2 regions of the Microcella sp. genome follow, and region 2 is predicted to be linked to the other one. Evidence: predicted binding sites of a transcription regulator. Region 2 holds the regulator's gene; the other holds the start of a gene.
The links. The regulator HspR, encoded in region 2, represses chaperone genes until heat shock. The targets are predictions, from matches to a motif close to AAGTTGAGTCNNNNNGACTCAACTT.

Region 1: KL788_RS07250 (Hsp20/alpha crystallin family protein) is a predicted target of HspR. The motif match lies at 6,692-6,716, and genes of this name have one in related genera.

The regions. Positions count from the first base shown of each region.
Region 1 is NZ_JAHHDS010000003.1:1,109,540-1,124,183, forward strand. Features, by position in the region: gene KL788_RS07215 (carbohydrate ABC transporter permease) at 1-86, opposite strand, end outside; gene KL788_RS07220 (carbohydrate ABC transporter permease) at 83-1,009, opposite strand; gene KL788_RS07225 (extracellular solute-binding protein) at 1,135-2,391, opposite strand; gene KL788_RS07230 (ROK family transcriptional regulator) at 2,461-3,597, opposite strand; gene KL788_RS07235 (hypothetical protein) at 3,793-4,206, shown strand; gene KL788_RS07240 (FAD:protein FMN transferase) at 4,190-5,125, shown strand; gene KL788_RS07245 (ferredoxin--NADP reductase) at 5,134-6,609, shown strand; gene KL788_RS07250 (Hsp20/alpha crystallin family protein) at 6,765-7,187, shown strand; gene KL788_RS07255 (heavy metal translocating P-type ATPase) at 7,184-9,115, opposite strand; gene KL788_RS07260 (hypothetical protein) at 9,184-9,474, opposite strand; gene KL788_RS07265 (NADP-dependent isocitrate dehydrogenase) at 9,732-10,946, opposite strand; gene KL788_RS07270 (GNAT family N-acetyltransferase) at 11,067-11,519, shown strand; gene KL788_RS07275 (MGMT family protein) at 11,534-11,938, shown strand; gene KL788_RS07280 (DUF4282 domain-containing protein) at 12,011-12,469, shown strand; gene KL788_RS07285 (alpha-amylase) at 12,588-14,042, shown strand; gene chrA (chromate efflux transporter) at 14,049-14,644, opposite strand, start outside.
Region 2 is NZ_JAHHDS010000003.1:1,559,496-1,574,139, reverse strand. Features, by position in the region: gene KL788_RS09385 (ATP-dependent Clp protease ATP-binding subunit) at 1-1,450, opposite strand, end outside; gene KL788_RS09380 (NADPH-dependent F420 reductase) at 1,610-2,248, shown strand; gene KL788_RS09375 (class I SAM-dependent methyltransferase) at 2,258-3,364, opposite strand; gene KL788_RS09370 (heat shock protein transcriptional repressor HspR) at 3,368-3,784, opposite strand; gene KL788_RS09365 (DnaJ C-terminal domain-containing protein) at 3,805-4,782, opposite strand; gene KL788_RS09360 (nucleotide exchange factor GrpE) at 4,790-5,413, opposite strand; gene dnaK (molecular chaperone DnaK) at 5,416-7,287, opposite strand; gene KL788_RS09350 (serine protein kinase RIO) at 7,621-8,439, shown strand; gene KL788_RS09345 (MFS transporter) at 8,510-9,958, shown strand; partial or broken gene KL788_RS14110 (DUF2510 domain-containing protein) at 9,965-10,120, shown strand; gene KL788_RS09340 (hypothetical protein) at 10,226-10,492, shown strand; gene KL788_RS09335 (MarR family winged helix-turn-helix transcriptional regulator) at 10,508-11,038, opposite strand; gene KL788_RS09330 (hypothetical protein) at 11,162-11,602, shown strand; gene KL788_RS09325 (isocitrate lyase/PEP mutase family protein) at 11,684-12,481, shown strand; gene KL788_RS09320 (hypothetical protein) at 12,478-12,981, shown strand; gene treZ (malto-oligosyltrehalose trehalohydrolase) at 12,978-14,644, opposite strand, start outside.

The DNA of each region.
Region 1 (14,644 bases), 450 kb from region 2:
GCGGGGCTGATGGGGCGTCGCGGACCGTCGCCGCGAGCCGGGCGCACGGCCGGAGCGGGCGCGGGGCGCGCGATGACGGCGGTCACAGTGACTCCTCTTGAATCGACTTCTTCACGTAGTAGATCGAGATCGTCATCATCACGATGACGAGGATGACCGCAATGGCACCGCCCGCCCCGAAGTCGCCCGTGCCGAGTGAGGTTTGGAAGATGTAGACGCCGATCGTCGACGTCTGCTCACGGATGCCCCCGATGCCCTGCAGGGCGTAGATCTGGGTGAACACCCGCAGATCCCAGATGACCTGAAGGATCGTGACGACGAGAAAGATCGACTTGAGGTACGGAAAGACAATGAGCCGGAAGCGGCTCACCGCACCGGCGCCGTCGAGCTGCGCGGCTTCGAGCACCTCGTCAGGCACTTGCGTGAGACCCGCGTAGATGGTGAACGCCACGAAGGGCACGCTCTGCCAGGTGATGATCATGGTCGCGACGGCGAAGAAGCTGAGCGGCTCGATGAGCCACGAGTGGCCGATGAGATCGACGCCCGGCAGCTGACTGAGAACGTAGTTGATGACGCCGTACTGGGTGTCGAACATCCACCCCCAGACGACCACGGCGGTGAGTGCCGGCATCGCCCAGGCGAGTAGCAGCCCGACCGAGACGAGCAGGCGGAAGAACTTGTGCAGGCGCATCATGAGCAGCGCGACGAGGGTGCCGAGCACCATCGTCAGCACGACGTTCGCAGCGGCGAAGAGGATGCTGCGCCCGAGTACTTCCCAGAAGAACGAGTCGGTCAGAACGTCGATGTAGTTCTGCAGGCCCACCCACTCGGGCGGGCGGCCGAAGACCTGGGCTCGACCGTATTCCTGAAACGAGATGATGATCAGCTGCAGCAGCGGCCAGCCGATGATCGCGAGCAGCACGACCCCGGTGGGCACGAGCAGCATGGCGGGGGCGAGGGCTCCGCGGCGGCGTCGGCGAGAGCCGACGGCGGGGGGTGCCAGGGCCATGAGGGGGGTCTCCTTCTAGACTGAGAGGGTGCCGTCACCGTCCTAGGGCGATGGTCACCGTCCGGTGGTGGCCAGCGGCTACTGGCCACCACCGGGTCGATGCACTGCGGGTGCAGCGGCTCTGCTTAGTTCAGGATCTCCGTGATGCGGGCATCCACCTCGGCCGCGAGTTCAGCGACGTCGCCGCCCTGCGCGATCTGCACGAAGAAGTCCTGCAGCACGCCGGCCGCCTCGACCTCTGCCCAGGCGGGCGAGGCGGGGGTCAGCTTGGCGTTGCTCGCCGCCGCCGAGATCGCCTGAGCGGTCGCGTCGGTGCCGATCGTGTCGCCGAGCGAGACGAGCGCGGGCACGAGGCCTGCGCCGCCCATGATCGACTGGTACTCGGCGCTCAGCAGAATGGCGAGCGCCTTCTTCGCGAGCTCGGGGTGAGCCGAGTTCGCCGAGACGGCGATGTTCGAGCCGCCGGCGAAGACCTGCGCGGGTCCGCCGTCGAGGCCGGGAAGCGCGAAGACGCCGAGGGTGGCCTCCTTTTCGGGGCAGCCGGGCGCGTCGGCGTCGGCCGGGGCCAGGATGCTCCACTTGAACCAGCTCGGAGCACTCAGGTGCCCGACCTCACCGGCACAGAACGGCACCTGCGCTTCGGCCTCGTTGCCGTCTTTCGGGGCGACCGAGGCGGTCGTCATGACCTCTTGCACCATCTCGAGACCGGCGATCGACTCGGGGCTCGAGAAGCCGGCAACCCACTCCCCGTTCTCGAACGTGGCGATCTCGCCGCCCTGCTCCCACACGTAGGGCAGAGCGTTGTACCAGTCTTGACCCGGGAAGTAGATGCCTGAGACACCGGCGTTCGCCTCGGCGATCGCCTGGCCGTTCGCCACGTACTCCTCGAGCGTGGTCGGCACGCTGAGTCCGAGGGCGTCGTACATCGCGGTGTCATAGAACACCACGCGAGCACCCGAGTAGTAGGGCGCCGCGTAGAACGTACCGTCGTAGGTGCCGGCCTCGACGAAGCCGGGCAGCAGGTCGTCGCCGCCGAGCGCCTCGAAGTCGCCGGTGAGGTCGAGGAACGCGCCGGCGCTGGTGAAGGCCGCCGCCTGGGTGTTGCCGACCTCGACGACGTCGGGGCTGTCGCTGCCCGAGAGGCTCGTCGTGAGCTTGTCGACGAGGCCGCCCCACGCCTGCTCTTCGATGACCAGGGTATTGCCGGGGTTCTCTGCCTCAAAGGTCTCGACCAGGTAGTCGCGAGCTTCTTGGGGGGTGTCGGTGCCGACGAGCCACACACGGATCTCTGCGCCGGTGGTGGCCTCGGGGGCCTCCGCGGCGCAGCCGGCGAGGGCGACGGCCGCCGCCGCGCCGAGCGCGACGATGCTGAGCTTCCTCATGCTGTGTTCCTTTCCTAGGGCGATGGTCTCCGGCTGGTGCCGGTGTCCGGTGATGCGGGGGCTTCGCGGCTACGAGACCCCTAGTCGCGCGGAGAGCACCATGACAGCGCTGCCGCGCATCACGATGTCGGCCCCGAGCGCGGTCATGCGCACCGTCAGTGCGCCATGGAACTGCTCCATGGTGCGCTGACGGAGGGTGTCGACCGTCGCCTGGGCGAGCGGTCCTTCCAGCAGCTCGGCGGGGCCCGAGAGCACCACCTCGCTGAGGTCGAGGGCCCCCACGACAGGGGCGAGGGCGATGCCGAGACGCTCGCCTGCTTGGCGCAGCACCTCATCGCGCGGTTCGCCGGCGGCGATGCGGGCGAGCAGGCGGGGTACGGCGAGCCAGGTCTCGAGGCAGCCGTGCTTGCCGCACGCGCACGGCTCGCCGCCATCGGTGCCGACGACGACGTGCCCGATCTCGCCCGCCGCCGAGCGCGGGCCGTGCAACGGCGTGCCGTCGAGCAGCAGTCCTGCACCGACGCCGTAGCCCACCATGACGAGCATGAGGTCGCGCGAGGCCCCGCCGAAGCCGAACTCGGCGAGCGCTGCGGCGTTCGCGTCGTTGGCCACGATGACGGGCGCTCCGAGCGCCGCGGCAAGCTCGCGCTGCAGGGGCTCATCGCGCCACCCGCGGTTGGGCGCGCTGAGCACCGTGCCGGTGCGGTCGACGACGCCCGGGCTGCCGATGCCGATGCCGAGCAGCGGCCGGTCGGCGAGGGCGACGAGCGCGGCTGCCAACTCGTGCACCGCGCGGGTCGCGGCGGCGCCGGTCAGCGAGCGAGCATCCACCTCATGGCGATGAAGAATCGTGCCGTCGAGATCGAGCACGGCGCCGCGGAAAACGTCGGTGTCGCCGAGATCGAGACCGACGATGCGATGGCCGTCGCGATTGAGGTCGAGCAGCGTGGCTGGCTTGCCGGGGCGGTGGCCGTCGACGCGCGTGCCCAGCTCGAGGGCGAGCGACTCTCTGATGAGCTCACCGACGAGATCGCCGACCGTGACACGAGTCAACCCGGTCTCGCGCGCGAGGTCGGCCCGGCTCAGCGGGCCGGAGCGGTACAGCGTCTGCAGCACCAGCGAACGGTTGTGGGCACGGGCCTGCTCAGGCAGCACCTTGGCTCGCGGGCGCAGTGCGCGGCGCGGTTCCCAACCGTCGACATCCATTGTCACGTTTGTTAGTACACCTTACGAACAAACATTCCGCAAGTCCTTTCCTCCCCCGCGTGGAGCAAACCGCGTGCCTGAACACAGCGAATACCCAACGAGAAGCGACATTCTGACCGTTGAATGACTGAACGCTGGGTGCTCTCGCCCGGCCCGCTTTGCATCGCGCACCGCAGACCGACATCAGGAGTACCCGTGAATCGCACCACCATGGCCCGAGCCGCCGCGCCGCTGGGCGCAGCCGCAGCACTGCTCTCCACCCTCACCGCCTGCTCGACGGCGGCCGAGGCCGAAGCCCCCGTCGACGCGAGCTACCGCGACGGCAGCTTTCAAGCCAACGGCACGTACCAGTCGCCTAACGGCAGCGAGAACATCATCGTCGTGCTCGAGCTCGCGAACGACATCGTCACCGACGTCGAGATCACGATCAACCCCAACAACCCGACGACTGCCAACTATCAGGGCCAGTTCGCCGATGGCATAGGCGACCTCGTCATCGGTCAAGACATCGACACCCTCGATGTGACGGTCGTGGCCGGCTCGTCGCTCACGAGCAACGGATTCCGCGAGGCACTCAACGCCATCAAGGCGGATGCCGTCGAGGGCTGAGGCCCGACCGAGCACCGTCGAGCCGAGCAACTTCAACGCGATCGGCGTGCCCTGGCGCATCGGGGTCGGTACAGCGGAAACCCCGACGAGCTCGCTCGGCGCTCCGCTCGCGCACGACGACCTCGAAGCTGTGATGGCGCGCATCGAGCAGTTCGACCTCGACTGGTCGCGTTTTCGCGACGACTCGCTCGTGTCGCGCATCGCCCGCGCGCCGGGGTCATGGCGCCTGCCCGCCGACGCCGCACCCCTGTTCGCGCTCTACGAGCAGTTGCACGCGATGACGGATGCCCGCGTGAGCCCCCTCGTCGGTGCCTCACTCGAGCGGCTCGGCTACGACGCCGCGTACCGCCTCAGCCCCGCGGGCGACGCCCTGCCCGCCCCCAGCTGGGCAGACTCGATCGCGCTGCGGAAGACGGCAGACGGCCTCGTGCTCGACACTGTGGCCCCCGTGCAGCTCGACGTGGGCGCTGCCGGCAAGGGCTACCTCGTCGACCTCATCGGCGACCTGCTCGCGGCCCGCGGCGTGACCGAGACGCTCGTCGATGCGAGCGGTGACGTGCGCGTGCGGGGCGAGCGCAGCATCCGCATCGCACTCGAGCACCCGGCCGACCCGACGAAGGCGGTCGGTGTCGCCGAGGTGACCGATGCCGCGCTGTGCGGCTCGGCGATCAATCGGCGCGCGTGGGGCGAGGGCCTGCACCACATCGTCGACGCCGTCACGGGGCGACCGGTGGCCGACGGCGTCGTCGCCACGTGGGTCGTCGCCGACAGCGCGTTGCTCGCCGACGGTCTCGCGACAGCACTGTTTTTCGTCGAACCGGCGCGTCTCTGCGAGGCGTTCGCGTTCGAGTGGGTTCGACTGAGCACGCACACCGGCCTCGAGGCGAGCGCCGGCTTTCGAGGGGAGCTGTTCGCATGAGGGCACGAGTGGATGCACTGACCGGCCGCGTGAGCATGTACCGCCTGGCGACGATCACCCTCGCGATCGTGCTTGTGCAGGCCGTGCTGTTCGCGTTTCTCGGAGCGATCGGACCCGACCCCTACGCGATTCTCGGCACGCTCGGCGTCGTGCTCGTCGCGACCCTCGGTGCCAACGAGGTCGCCGCCCGCCTCGCCCGGGTCGTGCCGCACCGCGAGTCGAGCGTGATCACGGCGCTCATCATCACCTGCATCGTGCAGCCGAGCCTCACGACCACGGGGCTCATCGCCGCCGCCGGCGCCGCGGTGCTCGCAGCGCTCTCGAAGTACCTCATCGTGTGGCGCGGCCGGCACCTGCTGAACCCCGCGGCGACGGGCGTGCTCATCGCGGGCATTATCGGCTACTACCTCGGCCAGGGCGTCGGGTTCTGGTGGATCGCGACGCCTGCCCTGCTGCCCGCCGTCGCCGTTGGTGCTCTGCTTTTGCTCGACCGGACTCGACGACTCGATGTGGGGCTCGTGTTCATCGCCCTCACGATCGTCATCATCGGCGCACGGCTGGTGCTGACGGGCACCGCACCACTGGGCGCTGTCGCTACGGTGCTGCAGCTGTTCCCCGTCGTGTTTCTCGCGGGGTTCATGCTCAGCGAGCCGCAGACCCTGCCGCCTCGCGACTGGCAGCGCTGGCTCACCGCCGCGGTCGTCGCGGTCGCCTTCTCGGTGCCCTTCGGGTTCGGACCGATCTACACCTCGCCCGAGCTCGCGCTCGTCGTCGGCAACATCGTCGCGTTCGCGGCCTCGCGCCGCAGCGGGTTCTCGGTGCGCGTGCTCGAGCAGAGGCCCCTGTCGCCCGCTGCCACCGAGTGGCTCTTCGAGCCCTCGCGCCCCGTGCGATTCGACGCCGGGCAGTATCTCGAGCTGCATCTGCCTCACAAGGCCGACATCCGGGGTCTGCGCCGCACCTTCTCGATCGCCTCGGCACCCGAGCGCGCGGTCGCGGAGAGCGAGCCGCGTCTGGCCATTGGCATCCGCACTCCCGAGGGCGGCAGCTCGTTCAAGGCCGCGCTCGCGAGTCTCGAGCCCGGCACTCGCATCGCCGCCACCCAGATCGCCGGCGACTTCGTGCTGCCGCGCGATGCGAGCATCCCACTGCTGCTGCTCGCGGGCGGCATCGGCGTGACACCCTTCGCGAGTCAGCTCGCGAGTCTCGTCGCGCGCGGCGAGCAACGCGACATCGTCGTGGTCGTGGTGCCGTCGAACCCCGACGAGGTGCTCTACCGCGACACGATCGAGGCTGCGGGTGCGCGCCTTGTCACGCTCACGCGCGACGAGCTGACGACGGATGCTCTGCGCGAGGCCGTGCCCGACCTCGCGTCGCGCCGTGCCTACGTCTCCGGCCCTCCCTCGGTCGTCGCCGCCGCACGTTCAGCACTGCGCCGCGCAGGTGCGAAGCGCGTGCAGACCGACTACTTCGCCGGGTACTGAACAACCCAGAACGAGGTCTCACCAGGTCTTTCGCCCTGCGCGAACCTCTGGCACTCTCATGTGTCGAGTGCTAATATCGTCGTAGTTGAGTCACCCCGGCTCAACTCTCGAAACCTCGGCCCGCCTCGGCGGGCGACGTGAAGGAGAACGACACGATGAGCATGATCTTCGACCCGTTCCGCGAGCTCGACCGCGTCGCCGCGAACCTGCTCGACCGCCGCGAGAGCCCGCGCGTGATGCCGATGGATCTCTACCGCGACGCCGACCACTACGTGCTGACCGCCGACCTGCCGGGCATCGACCCCGGTTCGGTCGACGTCGACGTCGACGGCCAGCTGCTCACGATCCGCGCCGAGCGCACGCCGCGCTCGCTCGACGGCGTGCAGTGGCTCGCGCGGGAGCGCGCCGCCGGAACCTTCCTGCGACAGCTCACGCTGGGCAAAGACATCGACACCGAGCAGATCTCGGCGCACTACGAGAACGGCGTGCTGAGCGTCATGATCCCGGTGCTCGAGAAGGCCAAGCCGCGCAAGATCGAAGTCGCGACCTCGAACGAGCGCCAGGAGGTCTCGGCCTAGCTCGACCTCGACGCGCGCCGCGCGGGCCTCGAACCCTCGGGTTCGGGGCCCGTTGGCGTTCGTGCGGCCGTGGGCGGCGCATCCAGCCCCGGCACGGGCGCCACCCCTGCCCGCACCGCGCGCAGCGCCCCGAGAATGGCGACGAGGTCGACCGCCTCCTGCAGGGTGGCGCCGACGACGGCGGGCAGCAGTCCCGCCGCGGCGACGAGCATGAGGCCGATCGAGATGATGATGCCGAGCCAGATGCTCTGCAACGCGATGCGCACCGTGCGGTGACCGATCGCCACGGCGCGGGCGACGCGGGCGATGTCGTCGAGCAGGATCACGACGTCGGCCGACTCGCTCGCCGCCGTCGAGCCCTTGGCGCCCATGGCGATGCCGACGTCGCTGACGGCGAGCACCGGGGCGTCGTTGACTCCATCGCCGACCATGACGACCGGGCGCAGCTGCGCCTCGCGGATGATCCGCAATTTGTCATCGGGCAGGCATTCGCTGTGCAGCTCGGTGATGCCGAGGCTCTCGGCGATCGGCCCGGCGGTGGCAGCGACATCACCGGTGACCATGAGGATGCGCTCGGCTCCGAGCGCGCGCAGGGCGACGAGAGTGTCGGCGGCATCGTCGCGCACGGCATCCCGCAGCACGATGACACCGGCGAAGCGGCCGTCGACCGCCGCATAGACAACAGCGGCGCCGCTCTCGGCGGTGTGCACCTGGAGGTCGGCAGCGTGCTCGGCGACGAACGCGGGCTTGCCGACCCGCACGCGGCGACCGTCGACGGTCGCCTCGACTCCGAAGGTCGCCACCTCACGCGCGTCGGTCGACGGGCTGAGGGCGCCGGCGCGATCGAGCGCGGCTTGCTGGATCGACGCGGCGAGCACGTGCGACGAGTACTGCTCGGCCGAGCCCATGAGGTGCAGCAGCTCGCGCTCGTCGAAGCCGGGCCGAGGGTGCACGCCGACGACGGCAGGGCGCCCTTGGGTGAGGGTGCCGGTCTTGTCGAAGGCCACCGTGCGCACGCGAGCGAGCTTCTCGAGCGAGGCCGCGCTCTTCATCACGATGCCGCGCTTCGCGGCGCTGCTCATGCCGCCCATGAACGCGACGGGGGCGGCGATGAGCAACGGGCAGGGCGTGGCGACGACGAGCACCTCGGCGAACCTCACCGGGTCACCGCTCACCGCCCAGGCGACTCCCGCGATCGCGAGCGAGACGCCGGTGAACGGCAGGGCGTAGCGGTCGGCGAGCCGCACGAGGGGCGCCTTGCTGGAGGAGGCCTCGCGCACGAGCTCGACGATGCGCTGGTATTGCGAATCAGCAGCGACGGCAGTCGCCACGATCTCGATGGCGGCCGGGCCGTTGACCGAACCGCTCAGCACCGCATCGCCGACCTCTTTGTCGACCGGCAGGCTCTCACCGGTGAGCGACGACTCATCGAGGCTGCCCAGGCCGCTGGCCAGCTCGCCGTCGACGGGCAGAATCTCGGCGGGCCGAACGAGCAGCCGGTCGCCGACGCGCACCAGATCGACGGCAATGTCGGCCACCGAGCCGTCGTCTTCGATGCGATGCGCCTGCTGCGGCACCCGATCGAGCAGCGCCCGCAACTCGCGCTGCGCACGACCCGCGGCGGCCACCTCGAGGGCCTCGCCACCGGCGAGCATGAACACGATGATCAGGCTCGCCCAGTACTCCCCCACCACGACCGTGCTCACGATGGCCGTGACGGCGAGAATGTCGAGGCCGAACTGCTTCGCAAGCAGCCCACGCACCATGCTGACGGCTTCCATGGCCGCAATGCCCAGTGCGTAGAGCGAGACGAGCCAGCGCGCGGCAGGCTCGAACCCCGAGAGGGCGAGTGCGCCAGCTGTCGCGCCGATGACCACGGTCACGGCAACAAGCGGAAAGCGGCGCACTGCCGAACTGATTCGCGTCACAGGCCCGGTCTAGCGCGATTCAGGGGCAACCGCCAGTGCCAGACGGCCTCGATCGTGCCGTGTGCGCGCTACAGGGCGGCGAGTGCCTCGCGCCCGCCGACCACATATGCCTTCCACGAGGCATCGTGCTCGATATGACGCGCCCACTGCGAACCCCAGGTGTGCGCGTCAGGAATCGGCAACTCGGCTCGCTCCGCCCGCTGCGCATCACCCAGTGCTGCGACGGCGCCTTCGTGGTATTTCGCGGCAGGCAGCCGCTCTCGCGACAGTGTGCACAGCGAAGCATCGCCCGTCGCCGCGGCGAGCGCATCGAAGGCGGCCGCACGTGCGGCGGCGATGCGCTCGGCGCGATCGGTCACGAGGTCAGCAGCTGCAGCGATCGGCCTGCGCGACGCCGTCGAGCGCCTGCTCGATGTGCTGGCCGCAACCGGTCCAGGTGATCTTGCCGCACGAGGCGCAACGGGCGGGTGAGCACATGGGAGTTCCTTCCGACGATGAGGGCGTCGATCGACGCGTGCCCTCAGAATACCCCCGGGGGTATATTTTCGCAACCGCCCCGAGACGACGGATGCCCGAGGCACGCAGCCCCGGGCATCCACTCACTGAGTCTCTGGTGTCAGGCCAGTCGCGACTGCAGGTTCTCGTCGAGCGCAGCCAAGAAGTCTTCCGTCGTCAGGTACGACTGCTCGGGGCTGATGAGAATCGCGAGGTCTTTCGTCATCTTGCCGCTCTCGACCGTCGTGATCACGACGTCTTCGAGGGTCTCGGCGAAGGTGATGAGCGCCTGGTTGCCGTCGAGCTTGCCGCGGTGCATGAGGCCGCGGGTCCACGCGAAGATCGAAGCGATCGGGTTCGTCGACGTCGGCTTACCCTGCTGGTGCATGCGGTAGTGGCGCGTGACCGTACCGTGAGCGGCCTCGGCCTCGACGACCTGGCCGTCGGGGCTCGTGAGCACGCTCGTCATGAGGCCGAGCGAGCCGAAGCCCTGCGCCACAGTGTCGCTCTGCACGTCGCCGTCGTAGTTCTTGCAGGCCCAGACGTAGCCGCCCTCCCACTTCATGGCCGACGCGACCATGTCGTCGATGAGGCGGTGCTCGTAGGTGATGCCGGCGGCCTCGAACTGCGCCTTGAACTCGGCCTCGAACACCTCTTCAAACAGATCCTTGAAGCGGCCGTCGTAGGCCTTGAGGATCGTGTTCTTCGTGGAGAGGTACACGGGGTAGTTACGGGCCAAGCCGTAGTTGAGCGAGGCGCGCGCGAAGTCGCGAATCGACTCGTCGAGGTTGTACTGCACCTGGGCCACACCGCTGCCGGGCGACTGGTAGACCTCGAACTTCATCGGCTCGGAGCCGTCTTCGGGCGTGAACTCGACCGTGAGTGTGCCCTGGCCCTCGAAGCGGAAGTCGGTGGCGCGGTACTGGTCGCCGAAAGCGTGGCGGCCGATGATGATGGGCTTGTTCCAGCCGGGCACGAGGCGCGGAATGTTCGAGATCACGATGGGCTCGCGGAAGATGACGCCGCCGATGATGTTGCGAATGGTGCCGTTCGGGCTCTTCCACATTTTCTTGAGGCCGAACTCTTCAACGCGAGCCTCGTCGGGGGTGATCGTGGCGCACTTGACGCCGACACCGTGCTTGATGATGGCGTGCGCCGCGTCGATCGTCACCTGGTCGTCGGTGGCGTCGCGGTGCTCGATGCCGAGGTCGTAGTACTCGAGCGTCAGATCGAGGTAGGGGTGAATCAGGCGGTCTTTGATGAACTGCCAGATGATGCGCGTCATCTCGTCGCCGTCGAGTTCGACGACCGTGCCGTCGACCTTGATCTTCTCCACGTAGTGCTCCTTGCCTCGGTTGCTGCAGTGTCGTCTTTCAGCCTAGCGTTTCGGGCCGATGTCTCGACATCGAGATATATAGACGTGCCCGCTCTCGGTGGTTGCGTCTACCCTGGGGGCATGGGTGACTTGAGACTAGAAGAGCTGTCGGCCAAGACGATCGTCGCGGCGAACGGGCTCACTCTGCGCCCGGGGCAAGAGCAATTCGTCACGCCGGTGTCGTACGCCGAGGCCGATGCCTATGTGAATCCGACGACGACGTGGGCGCGCGTCGTGCTCGACGGCGACGATGTCGTGGGCTTCGTGCGGGGCAATTTCGACTCCGAGCACCCGCGCGAAGAGTTTCGCAGCTGCATCTGGCGCATCAACGTCGACGCCAGCTCGCAGGGCCGCGGCGTGGGCAAGTTCGCCGTGCACGCACTCGCCGACGAGGCGCGCGCCCGCGGATTCAGCACTGTCACCGTCATCTGGGAGCCGGGCGAAGAAGGGCCCGGCGAGTTCTTCCGGCGCATCGGCTTCGTCGAGACCGGCGAGACCGAATTTGGCGAGAAGATCGGTGCTCTCGACGTCTGAGAGGCGCCTTCGGTATGCCCTCCGTGCGCCAACCGTCTGACCACTCGGCCCCGCCGCCGTCGCTCGACTTCGCTGGCGCGGTGTTGCTCGTCGTTGCCGAGATTCCGCGTGGTCGCGTCATGACATACGGCGATGTCGCCACTGAGCTCGGGTCGCGCGGTGCCCGCGCGGTCGGGCGGGTCATGGCGACCGAGGGCTCGAGTGTGCCCTGGTGGCGCGTGGTGCGGGCCGACGGCCGCCCGCCCGCCGGGCACGAACGCGCTGCATTCGAGCACTACCGGGCCGAGGACACGCCGCTGCGCGCGACCGGCGGCATGCGTGGCCTCACGGGTGACGTGCTCGACTATCGGCTCGACCTCGCCACGGCCCGATGGGTACCGTGGCGCGACGCGCCAGCATCGAGTAGCGCCCGGTCGTAGCGCCCGACCGGTGGCGGCGATACTGTGCCCTGGTGCGGCGAGCGCCGCGCATCCTGAACTCCGGAGGTTCTCGTGACCGACTCGCCCGCCCCCGCCTCGAACGCCCGCAAGCCGAAGGCGGCTCCTGCCGCGGCAAAAGCCTCCCCCGACGCTGACGCTCCGGCGGCAGCCCGCGCCGATCAGACGCTTTCGCTCGACGTCAGCGCCGTGCCGGGTTTCTTCAAGGCCCTGGTCGACTTCAGGTTCACGACCTTCATCACCCGCCGCATCGCGGGCTTCATCTACGCCATCTTGCTCGTCAGCATCGTGCTCGCCGGTCTCGTCGCCTTCTTCAGCATCGTGGTCACGGGCGTCGGGCTCATGACTGGTCCGGTCAACGCGCAACCGATCTCGGGCATCCTGACGATTCTGGGCGCTCTCGTGCTCGTGCCGATCGCCACTCTCGTCGCGATCGTGCTCGCGCGCATGATCGTCGAGGTCAATGTGGCCCTCGTCGCGATCGCCGAGAACACCGCGAGCCTGCGCAAGTAGGGGGCGCGACGCAGCGCCCGTTGGCGGTCCGCGCCACGGGCGCTTCGCTCTGCCGCGTCGCCGCGCTAGAGTCGTGCAAGCGCTTGCACTCAGCGGGCGCGCGACGAAGGGGGCCGGGATGCGCCGCACACTGCTCGCCGCGACCGCCGCGGCGGCCCTGCTCGTGATGGCGGGCTGCACGCCCGCGGCCGAGCCGCCCGAGGCTGCAGGGTCGCGCGATGCGGGCATCCTGCTGTTCCAGTACACGTGGGATGCCATCGCTGAGGAGTGCCCGGCGCTGGGTGAGCTCGGCATCGACTGGGTGCTCACGAGCCCGCCGCAAGAGCACGTCGTGCGCGACGAATGGTGGGTGCACTACCAGCCCGTGAGCTACCTCATCGAGTCGCGGCTCGGCACGCGCGACGAGTTCGCCTCCATGGTGGCGACCTGCGCTGAGCACGAGGTCGACATCGTGGCGGATGCGGTCATCAACCACATGACCGGGCTCGGCACGCCGGGCGCCGGCTGGGCGGGCAGCGCCTACGAACACTACGAGTACCCCGGCCTCTGGGGGCCCGACGACTTTCACCAGTGCACCGAGTCGCCGACGGGCGACATCATCGACTACCGCGACGAGGCCGAGGTGCAGACCTGCGAGCTCGTCAACCTCGCCGACCTGCGCACGGGCGAGCCGCGCGTGCAAGAGCGCCTGCGCGCCTACCTCGACGACCTGCTGTCGCTCGGGGTCGCGGGGTTCCGCATCGACGCGGCCAAGCACATGCCGCCGGTCGACATTGCCGCGATCGTCGCGGGGCTGCCCGAAGGCACGCGCATCTACCAAGAGGTCATCCGCGGCCAGGGCGAGCCCATCACGCCCGAGCAGTACCTCGGCAATGGCCACGTCTGGGAGTTTCTGCAGGCCCGCACGCTCACGAGCATGGTCGAGAGCGGCAAGCTCAACCCCGACGTCATCTTCGGCCCCGAGGGCGGGTCGATCCCGAGCGAGCAGGCCATCAGTTTCGTCGACAACCACGACACCGAGCGCAACGGCGAGACCCTTTCGTACGTCGACGGCGAGCAGTACGCTCTCGCGATCGCCTTCCTGCTCGCGCACCCCTACGGCACGCCCCAGCTCTCGAGCGGCTATGCCTTCGTGGGTCGAGACGCGGGGCCGCCACTCGACGAATCGGGTGCGGTGCTCGACGCATCGTGCGAGGGGGCCGCCACCGCGCCGCAGCCGCGCTATGAGCCCGGCGAGTGGGTCTGCCCGCAGCGCTGGGACGTCGTGAAGGGGATGCTCGCCTTCCGCTCGGCGGTCGGCGACGCTCCCCTGACCGACGCGATCGAGTTTGGCGCCGACGACGATCGCGCGCTGCGCGCCGTCACGGGCTTCGGGCGCGGCGCGTTCGGCTTCGTCGCGTTCAACGCGGGCGCAACAAGCACCGAGGCGACGTTCGACACCTCGCTCGCTCCGGGCCGTTACATCGAGGCCGTGTCGGGCACCGTGATCGAGGTCAACGGGTCGGGCCGCTTCACGGCTGAGGTTCCCGGATACGGCGTGGTCGCCCTGCACGTCGGCGCCGTCGACCGCTGAGCCCTCTCAGAACGCTACGAGGAGCATCCCGCCCCCGGCGCCGATGATGACGATCACCCATGCGGGCAGGCGCGCGACAATGAGCAGCACGGTGCACAGCACCGCCAGAGCGACCGTGGGCGCGTCAACAAGCGCGCTCGTCATGACGGGGTCGTAGAGCGCCGCAGCGAGCACCCCGACGACGGCCGCGTTGGCTCCGCGCACGAGGGCCTGCACCGCGGGCCGACCCTGCAGCGCTCCCCAGAACGGCAGCACGCCCGCGATGAGCAGCAGGCCCGGCACGAAGATCGCGACGAGCGCGACAACGGCGAGCAGTACACCTTGCGCGCCGGGTGCGATCGAGGCACCCAAGAAGGCCGCGAAGGTGAAGAGTGGGCCCGGCACGGCCTGCGCGGCGCCATAGCCGGCCAAGAACTGCGACGCGCTCACCCACCCCGGCTCGACGACCGCGGTCTCGAGCAGCGGCAGCACGACGTGCCCGCCGCCGAAGACGAGGGCGCCGGCGCGGAAAAACCCGTCGGCGACGGCGAGCGGCTGACTCGGCACGAGCACCGCCAGCAACGGCAGACCGACGAGTAGCAGGGCGAAGACGCCGAGACAGA
Region 2 (14,644 bases):
ACTTCTCGTCGTCGAACAGGTAGTCGGCGAGCGCCTTCGCGAGCTCGGTCTTGCCCACGCCCGTCGGGCCGAGGAAGAGGAACGAGCCGGTCGGGCGGTCGGGGTCGCTGATGCCGGCCCGGGTGCGACGCACGGCCTCGGCGACGGCGACGACCGCGTCTTTCTGCCCGATGATGCGCTTGCCGAGCTCGGCTTCGAGGGTCAGCAGCTTTTCGGTCTCGCCCTGCGTGAGCTTGTCGACGGGAATACCCGTCCACGCCGCAACGACCGCCGCGATGTCGTCGTCGGTCACCTGATCGTTGACCATGCGAGGGCCGCTCTCAACGCTCTCGGCGTCGGCGAGCTGCTGCTCGATGCCCGGAATGATCTCGTAGTTGAGTTTCGAGGCCTGCTGGTACTCGCCCTCGCGCATGGCCTTGTCGAGCGCGATGCGCGACTCGTTGAGGCGCGTCTTCAACTCGCCGACGGCGGTGAGGCCCGACTTCTCGAGGCTCCAGCGCTGCTGCAGAGCATCCCGCTGCTGGGTCTTCTCTTTCAGCTCATCGCGCAGTTTCACCAGACGCGCTTTCGAGGCCTCGTCTTTCTCCTTCTTGAGCGCGAGCTCTTCGATCTCGAGGCGCGTGACGGCGCGCTTGAGCTCGTCGAGTTCGACGGGGCTCGACTCGATCTCCATCTTGAGGCGGCTCGCGGCCTCGTCGACGAGGTCGATGGCCTTGTCGGGCAGCTGGCGGCTCGTGATGTAGCGATTGCTGAGGGATGCCGCTGCCACGAGCGCGCTGTCGGCGATCGTCACCTTGTGGTGCGCCTCGTATCGCTCTTTCAGGCCGCGCAGAATGGCGACGGTGTCTTCGACGCTCGGCTCGCCGACGAAGACCTGCTGAAAGCGGCGCTCGAGCGCAGCGTCTTTCTCGATGTACTCGCGGTACTCGTTGAGCGTGGTCGCACCGATCATGCGCAGTTCGCCGCGCGCAAGCATGGGCTTGAGCATGTTGGCGGCCGCGACCGAGCCCTCACCGCCTCCCGCGCCCATGAGCGAGTGCAGCTCGTCGATGAAGGTGATGACCTGGCCGTTCGACTCGTCGATCTCTTTCAACACCGCCTTGAGGCGCTCTTCGAACTCGCCGCGGTACTTCGCGCCGGCGACGAGCGCCGACAGGTCGAGGCCGACGAGCTGCTTGTCTTTGAGTGAGTCGGGCACGTCGCCCGCGACGATGCGCTGGGCGAGGCCTTCGACGACGGCGGTCTTGCCGACGCCGGGCTCACCGATGAGCACGGGGTTGTTCTTCGTGCGGCGGCTGAGCACCTGGCTGACGCGTCGAATCTCGGCGTCGCGCCCGATCACCGGGTCGAGCTTGCCCGACCGTGCGATCTCGGTGAGGTTGACGCCGTACTGCTCGAGGGCAGACTTCTGCTGCTCTTGGCTAGAGGGGGCGCCCTGCATGTTGGCCATGGTGTGCTCTCCTGCTGGTTGACCTGGTGTCGGATGAACCTGAGTCGGTATGACTCAAGTTTACGCCGCGCTTGGCTGTGAAGCCAGCGCGGGCCCCCGACTCTCCTGCGCTCACGGCGAACGGGGAATGCACCGGCGTGCTGACCGATTGCACCCAGCATGACCACGACGATAGGCATCATCGGTTCGGGCAACATCGGCGGCACCCTCGCCATCGCACTGACGAGAGCGGGGCACGAAGTCGTGGTGGCGAACTCGCGGGGCCCTGAATCGCTCGGCGCGGTCGTCGCCGAGTTGGGCGACCTGGCCAGCGCGGGCACGGTAGCCGAGGCGGCGCACGCGGGCGAGATCGTGGTCGTCGCGGTTCCGCTGTGGGCGCTCGCGAGCATCCCGAGCGACCTGCTCGAGGGGCGCATCGTGATCGACACGAACAACTACTACCCAGGTCGCGACGGCGCGATCGCTGAGTTGGATGCTCGCGAGACCACCACATCAGAACTCGTCGCCCGGCACTTCGCCGGTGCGCGCGTCGTGAAGGCGTTCAACCACATTCCGGCGCGCGAGATCCTCACGCACGCGCAGCCCGCAGGCTCCGACGGGCGTCGAGCGCTGGCCGTCTATGCCGACGACGCCGACGCGCGCGATCGGGTGGCCGCGCTCATCGACGAGATCGGTTTCGACGTCGTCGACGGCGGAGCGCTCACCGACAGCTGGCGCATCGAGCGCGATCAGCCCGGGTACATTCCGCACTTCACGGTTGAGCAGCTGAGAGGCAAGCTCGCCGAAGCCCAGCGCTGACGAAGTCGCTCAGCGTTTGCGCGAGACGGTCACCGTGAACTTCGGGGTACGGCTGGCCTGACGAGTCGAGCCCACGGCGCGCTCGAGCGCCGGAGTGTGCGCCAAGTGGCTGTTCCACACGGCCCAGAGCTGGCCGCCCGGCCGCAGCACGCGCGCGGCCTCGACGAACAGTCGCTCGGCGACTCCGGTGTGCACCGCGGCGCCCACGTGAAACGGCGGGTTGAGCACGATGAGGTCGGCGCTGCCGTGGGGCTGCAGTGAGAGTCCGTCGTCACGCACGGCCTCGATCGCGACACCGTTCGCCTGCGCCGTGAGAGCCGCGCTCGCGACGGCGACCGCCGAGATGTCGCTCGCGATGACGTGCGCGCCGGGCTCTCGGCGGGCGAGCGTCGTGGCGAGCACGCCGGTTCCGCATCCGAGATCGATCGCGCGCTCATAGGCAGGCCACTGGTCGGCGACCTCGAGCATCGCCCGCGTGCCGATGTCGAGCGACGCCCCGGCGAAGACGCCCGCAAGCGCCACGATCGTGAGGTCAAGCTCGTCGATGCGGGTTTCGGTCGGCGGTCGCGACGAGACGGCGCGCGGCCGCTGCGCCGTGAGCAGTCGCGCTTTGCCGCGCGCGAGCGACACGTCGACCTGCTCGAAGCTCTCGCGCAGCACGTCGTTTTGCGTCGGCGTCATGTGCTTGAGCATGTTGCCCGCGAGCACCACGACGTCAGACGGGCAAGCCCGCGCGATCTCGCGGACGATGGCGTCGAGATGGTCGAGCGCGCGAGGCAGGCGCAGCAGCACGAGGCGCGATGCCGCGGTCACGACCTCGTCGAGCGGATGCAGCGTGAAGCGGCTCTCGCCAAGCTCGGCGGCGTTCGCCTGCAGGGCCCGTTCGGCCACGAGCGAGTCGGTCTGCACGCGAACCTGCTGCGCGCCGAGTGCGAGAGCGCCCAGCGTCAACGCCCCGTGCGTATCGCCGATGACGACGACCTCGGTCGCGCGGTCGCTCAGTAGCGGGGCGGCGGTGTCGAGCAGATAGCGATCGGCGGCGTCCCACGCCCGCAGTTCTGCCGTGGCGATGTCGGGGCGACGGCTCAGGCCGTTGAGAAGAGTGTCGACGGTCATGGATCAGCCGCGCCGCAAGGGGCGCCAGACGACCAGCTGATTCGCTTTCTGCACGCGCGTGCCGGCTTTGATCGACACGACGTCGCCCTCGGCGCCAGCCGCGAAGACGCGACGGCCGGGGCGCGCGAGCAGCTCATCGGCGAGTGCCGTCTCGAGCTCGCGCACGCGCGAGCGCAAGGCGATGACCTCGTTCTCGAGCTCGAGAATGCGGCGAATGCCCTCGAGGTTGAGGCCCTCGCCGCTCAGCCGCGCGATCTCGCGCAGCTGCACGACGTCGCGCATCGAGTAGCGGCGGCTCTGGCCAGCCGTGCGCGTCGGCGAGACGAGCCCGAGCCGGTCGTATTGCCGCAGCGTCTGCGGGTGCATGCCGGCGAGCTCAGCGGCGACGGCAATCGCGAAGATCGGGCTGCTCTCGTCCATGGCCTCCACCCCTCTCGCTCCTATCCTTGCGCTCGAGTGATCAGCTCGTCACGCGGATTCTCGGCGGGCAGCGCCGCGGCGAAGGCCTGCAGATGCTTCTGGGCCTCGGCACTGAGGTGCGCGGGCACCGCCACCTGCACGGTCGCGAGCAGATCGCCCGTGCCTTTGTTCGTCGTCACCCCGCGGCCCTTGACGCGCAGCACACGGCCACTGGGGGTGCCGGGCGCCACCTTGAGCTTGACGGGAGCACCACCGAGGGTGGGCACCTCGATGGTCGCACCCAGTGCCGCCTCGACGAACGTGACCGGAACATCGACGCGCAGGTGAATACCGTCGCGCTCGAAGACCGGATGCTTGCGCACCTGCACCGTGAGCACGAGGTCACCGGCCTCGCCGCCGTCGGGGCTCGGCTCGCCCTTGCCGCGCAGTCGAATCTTCTGCCCGTCGGCTACACCGGCGGGGATCTTGACCTGCAGCGGCTTGCCCCCGCCCGGGCGCTCGAGCGTCACGGTGTCGCCCTGAATCGCGGTCATGAACTCGAGGCCCACGGTCGCGACCTGGTCGCGCCCCTTCGTGGGGCCGCCGTATCCGCGAAAGCCGCCGTTCGTCTGCCCGAACCGGCCGTTGCCGAACATGCCGCCGAAGATGTCTTCGAAGCCACCGGGGGCGGTGCGCTGACCTCCGCGCTGACCTTGCCCGAACATCCCGCCGAAGACATCGTCGAAGCCGCCCGGAGCACCGCCCGCCGTGAAGCGGGCGCCGGAGCCCATGGCGCGCACCTGGTCGTACTCGGCACGCTGCGCCGGGTCGCTCAGCACCGAGTGCGCTTCGCTGATCTCTTTGAAGCGCGCTTCGGCGGCGGCATCACCCGGGTTCGAGTCGGGGTGGTACTGCCGCGCGAGCTTGCGGTAGGCCTTCTTGAGTTCGGCCTCAGAGACATCTTTCTTCACGCCGAGCACGGCGTAGAAGTCTTTCTCGAACCAGTCTTGACTGGCCATGCCTCACCTACCCCTGCGGAACCGAGACAGCGACCTTGGCGGGCCGCACGAGGCGGTCGCCGAGGGCGTAGCCGCCCTCGATCACGTCAGCCACGGTGTTCTCGGTGACGTCAGCACTCGGCAGCTGCACGATCGCTTCGTGCACCGCCGGGTCGAAGGGCTCGCCCACGACGCCGACTGAGCGCAGACCGTAGCGCTCGAGCGCCGCCCGCAGCTTCTGCGCCACGAGCTCGAGGGGGCTGCCCTCGAGGTCGCCGTGCGCGGCCGCGCGATCGAGGTCGTCGATCGCGGGCAGCAGCGAACGGATCACGTCGGCAATGACCGCTTCGCGGTTCGCGGCGCGGTCGCGCTCGACGCGCGTGCGAAAGTTGGCGAGCTCGGCCTCGGCGCGGGCGGCGCGATCGCGGTACTCCTCGATCTCGCGCTGCCCGGCCTCGCTGAGGATGTGGTCGATGTCGGCGTCAAGAGTGTTCCCCGACTCCGACACCTCGACGTCGGCGTCTTCCGCCGCAAAGAGTTCGTCGATCTCTTCTGCATCGGTCACCGCGCCGTCCTCGGCGAGAGGCTCGGTCGATTCGTCGATCGGCTCGAGGTTCGCGTCGTTCTCGTCGTCGCGCTTCTTCGGCGCCATGACTAGCCCTTGTCCTTGTCCGCGTTCTTCTCCGACTCGTCTTCGTCGTCGACGATCTCGGCGTCGACCACGTCATCGTCGTTCGACGACTCCTGCTGGTCTTCCGAGGGCGTCGGGTCCATCTGCGAGGCAGCGTAGATCGCTTCACCGAGCTTGGTCTGCGAGGCGTTGAGGGCGTCGAACGCGGTCTTCACCGCCGCGTCGTCGTCACCGGCGAGCGCCGTCTTGAGAGCATCCACATCGGCCTGCACCTCGCCCTTGACGTCGTCAGGAAGCTTGTCGTCGTTCTCCTTGATGAGCTTCTCGATCGAGTAGACGAGCTGCTCAGAGTTGTTGCGCACCTCGGCCTTCTCGCGACGATCCTTGTCTTCGGCGGCGTGCTCTTCGGCCTCGCGCACCATGCGCTCGATGTCTTCTTTCGCGAGCGACGAGCCGCCCGTGATGGTCATCGACTGCTCCTTGCCGGTGCCCTTGTCTTTCGCCGACACGTGCACGATGCCATTGGCGTCAATGTCGAAGGTGACCTCGATCTGCGGAATTCCGCGCGGAGCCGGCGCGATGCCCGTGAGCTCGAACGTGCCCAGGTTCTTGTTGTCGCGCGTGAACTCGCGCTCGCCCTGGAAGACCTGGATCGCCACGCTCGGCTGGTTGTCGTCGGCCGTCGTGAAGGTCTCACTGCGCTTGGTCGGAATCGCCGTGTTGCGCTCGATGAGCTTCGTCATGATGCCGCCCTTGGTCTCGATGCCGAGACTCAGCGGGGTGACGTCGATGAGCAGAACGTCTTTGCGCTCGCCCTTCAGCACACCGGCCTGCAGTGCGGCGCCGACGGCCACGACCTCATCGGGGTTGACGCCCTTGTTGGGCTCTTTGCCACCCGTGAGCTTCTTGACGAGCTCGGTGACGGCGGGCATGCGGGTCGAGCCGCCGACGAGCACGACGTGCGCGATGTCGTCGACCTTGACGCCCGCTTCGCGGATGACGTCTTCGAACGGCTTCTTCGTGCGGTCGAGCAGGTCTTTCGTCAGCTCTTCGAACTTGGCGCGGCTGAGCGTCTCGTCGAGGTTCGCAGGGCCGTTCTCGGTCAGCGACAGGTAGGGCAGCTGAATGCTCGTGCTCGTCGAGCTCGAGAGCTCTTTCTTCGCCTGCTCGGCGGCCTCCTTGAGGCGCTGCTTGGCGATCTTGTCGTTGCTGACGTCGACGCCCGTGGTCTCTTTGAAGCGCTGGATCAGGTAGGCCACGACTCGGCCGTCCCAGTCGTCGCCGCCGAGGCGGTTGTCGCCGGCGGTCGAGCGCACCTGAATCGTGCTGAAGTCGTCGTCTTTGCCCACTTCGAGCAGGCTCACGTCGAAGGTTCCGCCACCGAGGTCGAAGACCAGGATGAGCTCGTCCTCCTTGCCCTTGTCGAGGCCGTAGGCGAGCGCGGCCGCGGTGGGCTCATTGATGATGCGCAGCACGTTGAGGCCCGCGATCTCGCCGGCCTCCTTCGTGGCCTGGCGCTCGGCGTCGTTGAAGTACGCCGGAACCGTGACGACGGCGTCGGTGACGCTCTCGCCCAGGTACTGCTCCGCATCCCGCTTCAGCTTCGCCAGAATGCGCGCGCTGATCTCTTGCGGGGTGTACTTCTTGTCGTCGACCTCGACCTTCCAGTCGGTGCCCATGTGGCGCTTGACGCTCGCGATGGTGCGGTCGACGTTGGTAACCGCCTGGCGCTTTGCGGTCTCGCCGACGAGCACCTCGCCGTCTTTCGTGAAGGCGACGACCGACGGGGTCGTGCGAAAGCCTTCTGCGTTGGCGATAACGGTGGGTTCTCCACCTTCGAGAACAGAGACGACGGAGTTGGTGGTTCCGAGGTCGATACCGACGGCACGAGCCATGGTGGTGCTCCTTACGAGATCAGGGAGCGCGAAAGGTTGAGTCGCGCTGTATCAAGTTTGGATTTCCGGATGCTCGCTGTCAAGTCGAGAGGCACAAACTTGAGCGGCACTGGCTCAATTCTCAGGTAGCTCTTGTCCGAGGCTGCCGCGCGGGGCTAGCGTGGCGGTAGTCGGATCGCGCACCAGCGCTTCGCGCCATCGAGAACAGCCCCGTCGAGAGAGGAGCACGCCATGACTGTCGTCAGCCTGCGCGCATACCCCTCGACCATTCGGGCCGCTCTCGTCTAGACCTTCTCTCTCAGCGCGGCGGCCTCCGGCATTCGGAGTTCTCTCGTGACCTCTTTCGACCTGCACCATTCCTTCTCTGCGCTCCCCGACGAGCCCGGGTCCGACCAGCGATGGTCGACCTGGCCCCTCACCACACCGACGCAACGCGGGCCCGCACCGCGCCCCGACTGGGTGATCACCGCATCCGCCGCCTGGGATACGGAGCTCGGCGTTCTCAAGACCGGCAAAGAAGCAGATGTGCATCTGATCGAGCGCGGTGTTGCGGGCGGCGATCGCGTGGTGCTCGCCGCGAAGCGCTACCGCGACCCCGACCATCGTGATTTCCATCGCTCGTCGCAGTACACCGAGGGCCGCCGGCTGCGGCGGTCGCGCGACACTCGAGCGGTCGAGCGCGGATCCCGCTACGGGCGCCAGGTGCAGGCCGGCGTCTGGGCAGCCGCAGAATTCGACGCGCTCAGCCGCCTGTGGATGCTCGGCGCACCGGTTCCGTACCCGGTGCAGGTGCTCGGCACCGAGCTGCTGCTCGAGTTCATCGGCGACTGCCGCGCCGCCGCGCCTCGACTTGCAGAGGTGCGCGTCGACCGCGCCGAGCTCGCGAGGCTCTTCGAGCAGGTGCGCAGCGTGCTGCTGCTGTTCGCCGACCAGGGCTGGGCGCACGGCGACCTGTCGCCCTACAACCTGCTCGTGCACCACAGGCGCATCGTGGTCATCGACCTGCCACAACTCGTCGACGTGGTCTCGAACCCGAGCGGTTTTGAGTTGCTCGAGCGCGATTGCCGCGTCATTGCCGAGTGGTTCGCGCGGCGTGGTCTCGCCGTCGACGCCCGGGCTCTCACCGACGAGGTGTTCGCGTGCCTGGGGTGACGATGCGCGGCGCGAAAACGATGCCGATTCGCGCTACCTGTTGTTCACTGCTGCGGGATAGCGTGAGCCCATGACTGAGAAGCCCTCCGACAACGACGTCGCACACGAATCAGCCGCCACTCCCCCCACCGTTGCTCGCACGGGAGCGGTTGCGGCAGTCGGTAGCACTGAAGCCACCGGCGCCGTACCCAAGAAGGCGGTGTGGTCGTGGGCGTTCTGGGACTGGGCCACACAGCCCTTCAACACGGTCATTGTGACCTTCGTGTTCGCCGCGCTGTACCTGACCTCTGACGCCTTCATCGACCCGGAGATCGCCGCTCTTGGTCCTGAGGACCCGCGCTACGGACAAGCGATCGACGCGCTCGCGGCCAACTATGGGATCGCCGGGCTCATCGCCGGCATCCTGATCGCCCTCATTGCGCCCGTGCTCGGCCAGCGTGCCGATGCGGCGGGCAACCGCAAACTGTGGCTCGGCATCGGAACAGGGCTGCTGGTGGCGTGCACCCTCGGCCTGTTCTTCGTCGAAGCGATGCCTGCCTACTTCTGGTTCGGCGCGTTGTTGATCGCGGCCGGCTCCGTGTTTGGTGAGATCGCAGGAGTCAACTACAACGCGATGCTGCGGCAGGTCTCGACGCCGGCCACCATCGGTCGCGTCAGCGGCCTCGGTTGGGGTTTCGGCTATCTCGGTGGCATCCTCGCGCTGATCCTCGTCGTCGTCGCCCAGACGTTCGACTTCTTCGGGCTTCCGCTCGACAACGGTCTGCCCTTCCGCGTGATCGCCCTGTGCTGCGCGATCTGGACGATCATCTTCGCGATTCCGATCTTCCTCAACGTACCGGAGGCACCCGCTGCCGCTGGTGCTGAGCGAGTCAGCTTCTTTCGGTCGTACGGGATCCTCGTGAGGAACATCGTCGATCTGTTTCGCAACGCACGTCAGACTTTCTGGTTCCTCCTCGCCGCCGCGGTCTACCGCGACGGGCTGGCAGGCGTCTTCACCTACGGCGCGATTCTGGCATCCGTCGCATTCGGATTCAGCGCCGAGCAGGTCATCCTGTTTGGCATCGCTGCCAACCTCATCGCCGGTGTTTCCACGATCTTCGCCGGCCGCCTCGACGATCGCTTCGGCGCTCGACGCGTCATCCTGTACTCACTGGCGGGCCTCAGTATCGCGGGAATCCTGGTCTTCCTCCTGGAGCCCGCTGGCGTCATCGTGTTCTGGATCTTCGGGCTTCTGCTCACTGCCTTCGTCGGACCGGTGCAGGCGGCGAGTCGTTCGCTCCTTGCGCGCGTCACCCCGCCCGGCCGGGAAGGCGAGATCTTCGGCTTGTACGCGACGACCGGTCGGGCCGCGAGCTTCCTCTCTCCCGCCGCGTGGGTCGGTTTCATCGCGATCGCGGTCGCTTTGGACATCCCTAACGCCACACTCTGGGGCGTTCTCGGCATCGTGGTGATCCTGGTGATCGGATTCATCCTGATGTTGTTCGTGAAGCCCGAAGCGCCCGTGGCCGTGGCCGAGTAGCGAGACGTGAGCGAACGCACACCTACGGTGCCCAAAGACTCTCCGGGTTCGCGCGCCCTCGAATCAGCCGATAGAGGTGCGGTGCTCGGGCGCGGCTGGCATCCTGACCCTTCAGACTCTCAACGCGAGCGCTGGCACGATGGAACGGCGTTCACCGAGCACACTCACCGAGCACTTCGGCGCGCGAGCTACCTGGGCGCCGGATACGACCGAAGTATGTGGCCAGGAGCAAATCACGACGCCCGAATCGCTCGGCGGGCTAGCAATGTGTCATCGCTCATCTTCATGCTGGCCTTCATCGGTGTGCTCGCGATTGTCGCTCTTCCCGTGGCGTTCACCATCATCGGCATCCTCATGCTGTTGTTGGCCGTCTCAGCCACCGTGCAGGTTCTCTTCGGTGCGCGGGGATGGCGGCGGGCATCAGTCGATGGAGCTCTCGGCATCTCGATCACCGTCGTTCTGCAGGGCGCGATCTATATGCTGATCAGCTTCGGCTACCTGGTTACCCGGGTCGTCTTCGCGCTCATCGGCTGAGCGCTTCCACCGCCGTCAGGTCGAGCGGCCACCGGCGACAAAGCGGGCGAGCATCTCGGCGAACTGCGCGCGCTCGTCGGCGGAGAAGCCCTGCAGTGCCTGCTCGACGGCGGCGCGGCGTTCGCGGCGGCGCTCGTCGAGCACGGCCCGGCCGGCGTCGGTGAGGGCGATGACGCTGCGGCGGGCATCCGCGAGGTCGGTCTGCTTCGTGACGAGACCGCGCTCGACGCAGTCGGCGACCACGCGGCTCGCGCGCGGCTGATCGACGCCGATCGCGGCGGCGAGCTCGTTCACGCTCGCACCGTCGCCCACGCGGTCGAGCGTCGAGAGCAGTCGGTAGCGCGCCATATTTGCGAACGGATGCTCGTGCCGCGGGCCCTTCCGCCCAAACGGCCCGTGCTGCCCGTCATGGAGCTGATGCGCGTCGCGGTGCTTCTGGTCTGCCGCCGGCCGGCTCCACGGCGACCGGCTGCCCGCACGCCGCAGCTCGCTGACGGCGCGCTCGATCGCGGTGATCGGGTCGAGATCATCGCGCGGAGCATCCATAGATGTCACGGTACATCGATCGCGCGCTCGATGGCGACCGTGGCGGTTGACGCCCTCCGGGAATATATGTATTGTGACATTCGTTGTCATATGACATACACACTGTCTGAAGGAGACATCCCTATGAATAACTCATCTGAGAAGTCAGAAGGCTCGAACCCTGAGCCCACCGACCGCGAGGCGTTCGACGCCGCGTCGATGACCCCCGGCCGCTGGATGCGCGCCGCTGCCTGGCGCAAGCGCGCCCTGGCCCACGAGTACTACCGCGGCCTCGACGCCACCGCCCGTGAAGGCATTAGCGACGAGGACTACGCCACGACCATGGCGACCCTCGAGACCATGGCCCGAAACCTGGGCTGGGATGAGAGCCAGGGCATGCCCGGGCGCGGCCCCGGCGGATGGCGCGGGCGTGGTCACGGTGACGGTCACGGCCACGGCCACGGCCATCACCGTGGACACCGTCGTGGTCACGGCCACTGCGGCGAGCACGGCGGCACCGCTGAACGCAAGGCCGAGCGCAAGGCCGCCAAGAAGGCGGCGCGCAAGACCGAGGCTGCTGGCTGATCGGTCGCAGCACGAGAGACGGGGTGGGCACGATGTGCTCGCCCCGCTTCTGTGTGACCGGAGTCGTGTCAGGGTAGAGCCATGCCCACTACCGCTGACAAAGCTGCCGCCCTCTCCGCCCTGCACATCCCGGGCGACCCGCTGATCGTCGTCAACGTGTGGGACGCCATGACTGCCCGCATCGTCGCCCGCACTCCCGGCGTGAAGGCTCTCGCGACCGCGAGTCACTCGATCGCATTCTCACTGGGCGTCGACGACGGCGAGGGCATGACAGTCGACATGGCGCTCGGCGCCGCCGCACGCATCACGGCCTCGACCGAGCTGCCCGTGAGCGTCGACTTCGAGCGGGGATACGCGGCAGATGCCGCGGGGGTGCGCGAGAACGTCGCGCGGCTCATCGAGGCGGGGGCAGCCGGGCTCAACATCGAAGACTCGCTCGCCGGAGCGACGAGCGAACGACGGCCGATCGACGAGGCCGCCGCTCGCGTCGCCGCCGCCCGTGCCGCGGCCGACGCCGCCGGAGTGCCGCTCGCGATCAACGCCCGCACAGACACGCTCGCGGGCTCGCCCGACAACTGGGAAGAAGCGATCGACCGCGCCAACGCCTACGTCGATGCGGGTGCCACGAGCATCTTCATGCTCGGCCTCAGTACGGAGGAGAAGGTCGCGGATGCTGTGGCCGCCGTGCGTGCGCCGATCGCCCTGTTCGCGCATCCCGGCTACATCCCGCTCGCCCGGCTCGCCGAGCTCGGGGTCGGACGCATCTCGTTCGGCCCGCAGATTCTCGGGCTGACCCTCAGCCACCTTGCCAGCGCCGCGGTGCAGCTCACCGCTCGGGGCGACTACCCGAGCGAGCTCGGCTACCGTTACGAGTTGTGAGCAGCGCGCCCTTCGACGACGACCTCGACCCCGATCAGTCGGGCGCCGGCTGGCAGCCCTTGCTCGAGAAGCCCGGCTACGAGCAGTGGTACGACGGTGCCGAGTGGCGCGGTCGCCCGCACCGCGAGCCCGACCCGTTCTCGGCCTTCACGCCCGACCTCGCGCGAAGCCTGCGCCCCGGCCCCAACCGGGCGGCGCACGTCGCTCGCATCGGTATTGCGGGTATTCTGCTGAGCTTCGTGCTGCAGACGCTCGTCGCGACGAGCACCATCGTGATCTCCGGGGTCGAGCAGATCGCCCTCATCATCGCAGCGCTCGTCGTCGCTGCCGCGATTGGCATCGGTACTGCCGTTGCCGCGACCCTCGCCCTGCGCGCGGCGCCCCGACTCGGAGGCAAGGCGATCGCGTCGCTCGCGCTCGGCACGAGCATTCTGCTCGGCTTGGCTCCGGTGCTGCTGCTCGTCGCGATCGGCCTCGCGGGCGGCGTGCAGGCCGGCTAGCGCAGGCGCACGACGGCAGCCGAGCGGGCGGGCAGCTCGAGCTGCGCGACTCCGGTCGTCTCGTCGACGTGCACTCGAGCGTCGGCCGTCGACAGCAGCAGCTGCGCACGCGGAGACGAACGAAGGCCGGTCGGCGGCGCGAACTCCATCACCGCGTCGTGCGCGAAGGCCGCGCACACCGCGACGAGTCCGCCGCGCGCATCGTGAGTACCAGGGCCCCGCAGCATGCGGAACGACTCGGGCGTCGCGGCCGCGTCGGCTCCAGCACTGGCGGCCGAGCTGTGGGCGAAGCTCGGGTCGGTCAGCTCGGGGGTCGTTCGCCGCAGGGTGATGAGCTCGCGATGCAGCTCCAGCAGGCGCGCATGACCCGCGTCGTCGAGCTCGGTCCAGTCGAGACGCGAACTCTCGAAGGTGGCAGGGTCTTGAGGGTTCGGCACGACCGACTCGTCCCACCCCATCTTGACGAACTCGGCGAGACGCCCTTCGGCAGTCGCGCGCCCGAGCTCGGGCTCGGGGTGCGAGGTGAAGAACTGCCACGGAGTCGAGGCGCCCCACTCCTCGCCCATGAAGAGCATGGGCGTGAAGGGGCTCGTGAGGTTCAACACGGCCGTGACCGCGAGCAGGTCGACATCGACGAGCGCCGAGAGACGATCACCCGCGGCCCGGTTGCCGATCTGGTCGTGGTTCTGCGCGCACGTCACGAACCGCCAGGCGGGCACCTCGACGGGAATCGGATGCCCGTGCTCGCGTTCGCGAAAGCTCGAGTACGTGCCGGCGTGGAAGAACCCGCGCATCGAGGTCGTGGGCAGAGCATCGCGCGTCGCGAAGTCGGCGTAGTAGCCCGCCGCCTCGCCCGAAACGGCGGTGTGGATCGCGTGATGGTGGTCGTCGCTCCACTGAGCGGTGAGGCCGTAGCCGCCCGCCTCGCGCGGCAGGATGAGCCGCGGGTCGTTGAGGTCGCTCTCGGCGATGAGCGACAGGGGCCGCCCGAGGTGCGCTGAGCGAGCATCCGTCTCGATCGCCATGTCGCGCAGAATGTGCTCGTCGGGGTCGTCGACCAGAGCGTGCACGGCATCGAGCCGCAGGCCGTCGACGTGGAAGTCGTCGAACCACATCGCGAGATTGTCGAGCACGAAACGCCGCACCTCGGGCTCGGCGAGGTTGACCGAATCGCCCCACGTGTTTGCGCTCGCCTCATGCAGGTAGGGGCCGAACCGCGGCAGGTAGTTGCCGCTCGGCCCCAGGTGGTTGTAGACGACGTCTTGCACGACGCCGAGGCCGCGCGCGTGGCACGCGTCGACGAAGCGGCGGTAGCCCTCGGGCCCGCCATAGCCCTCGTGCACGGTGTACCAGAGCACGCCGTCGTAGCCCCAGTTGTGGATGCCGTTGAATCCGTTGACGGGCAGCAGCTCGATGAGGTCGACGCCGAGGTCGACGAGGTGGTCGAGCCGCGCGATCGCCGCATCGAACGTGCCCTGCGGCGTGAACGTGCCGATGTGCAGTTCGTAGAGCACGCTGCCGGCGAGCTGGCGCCCTGTCCACGAGTCGTCGCTCCACGAGAACTCGCTCGGGTCGTCGAGCGCGCTCAGGGCATGCACGCCCTCGGGCTGCCGCCGCGAGCGGGGATCGGGCACGGGGTGCTGCGCATCGTCGAGCACGAAGC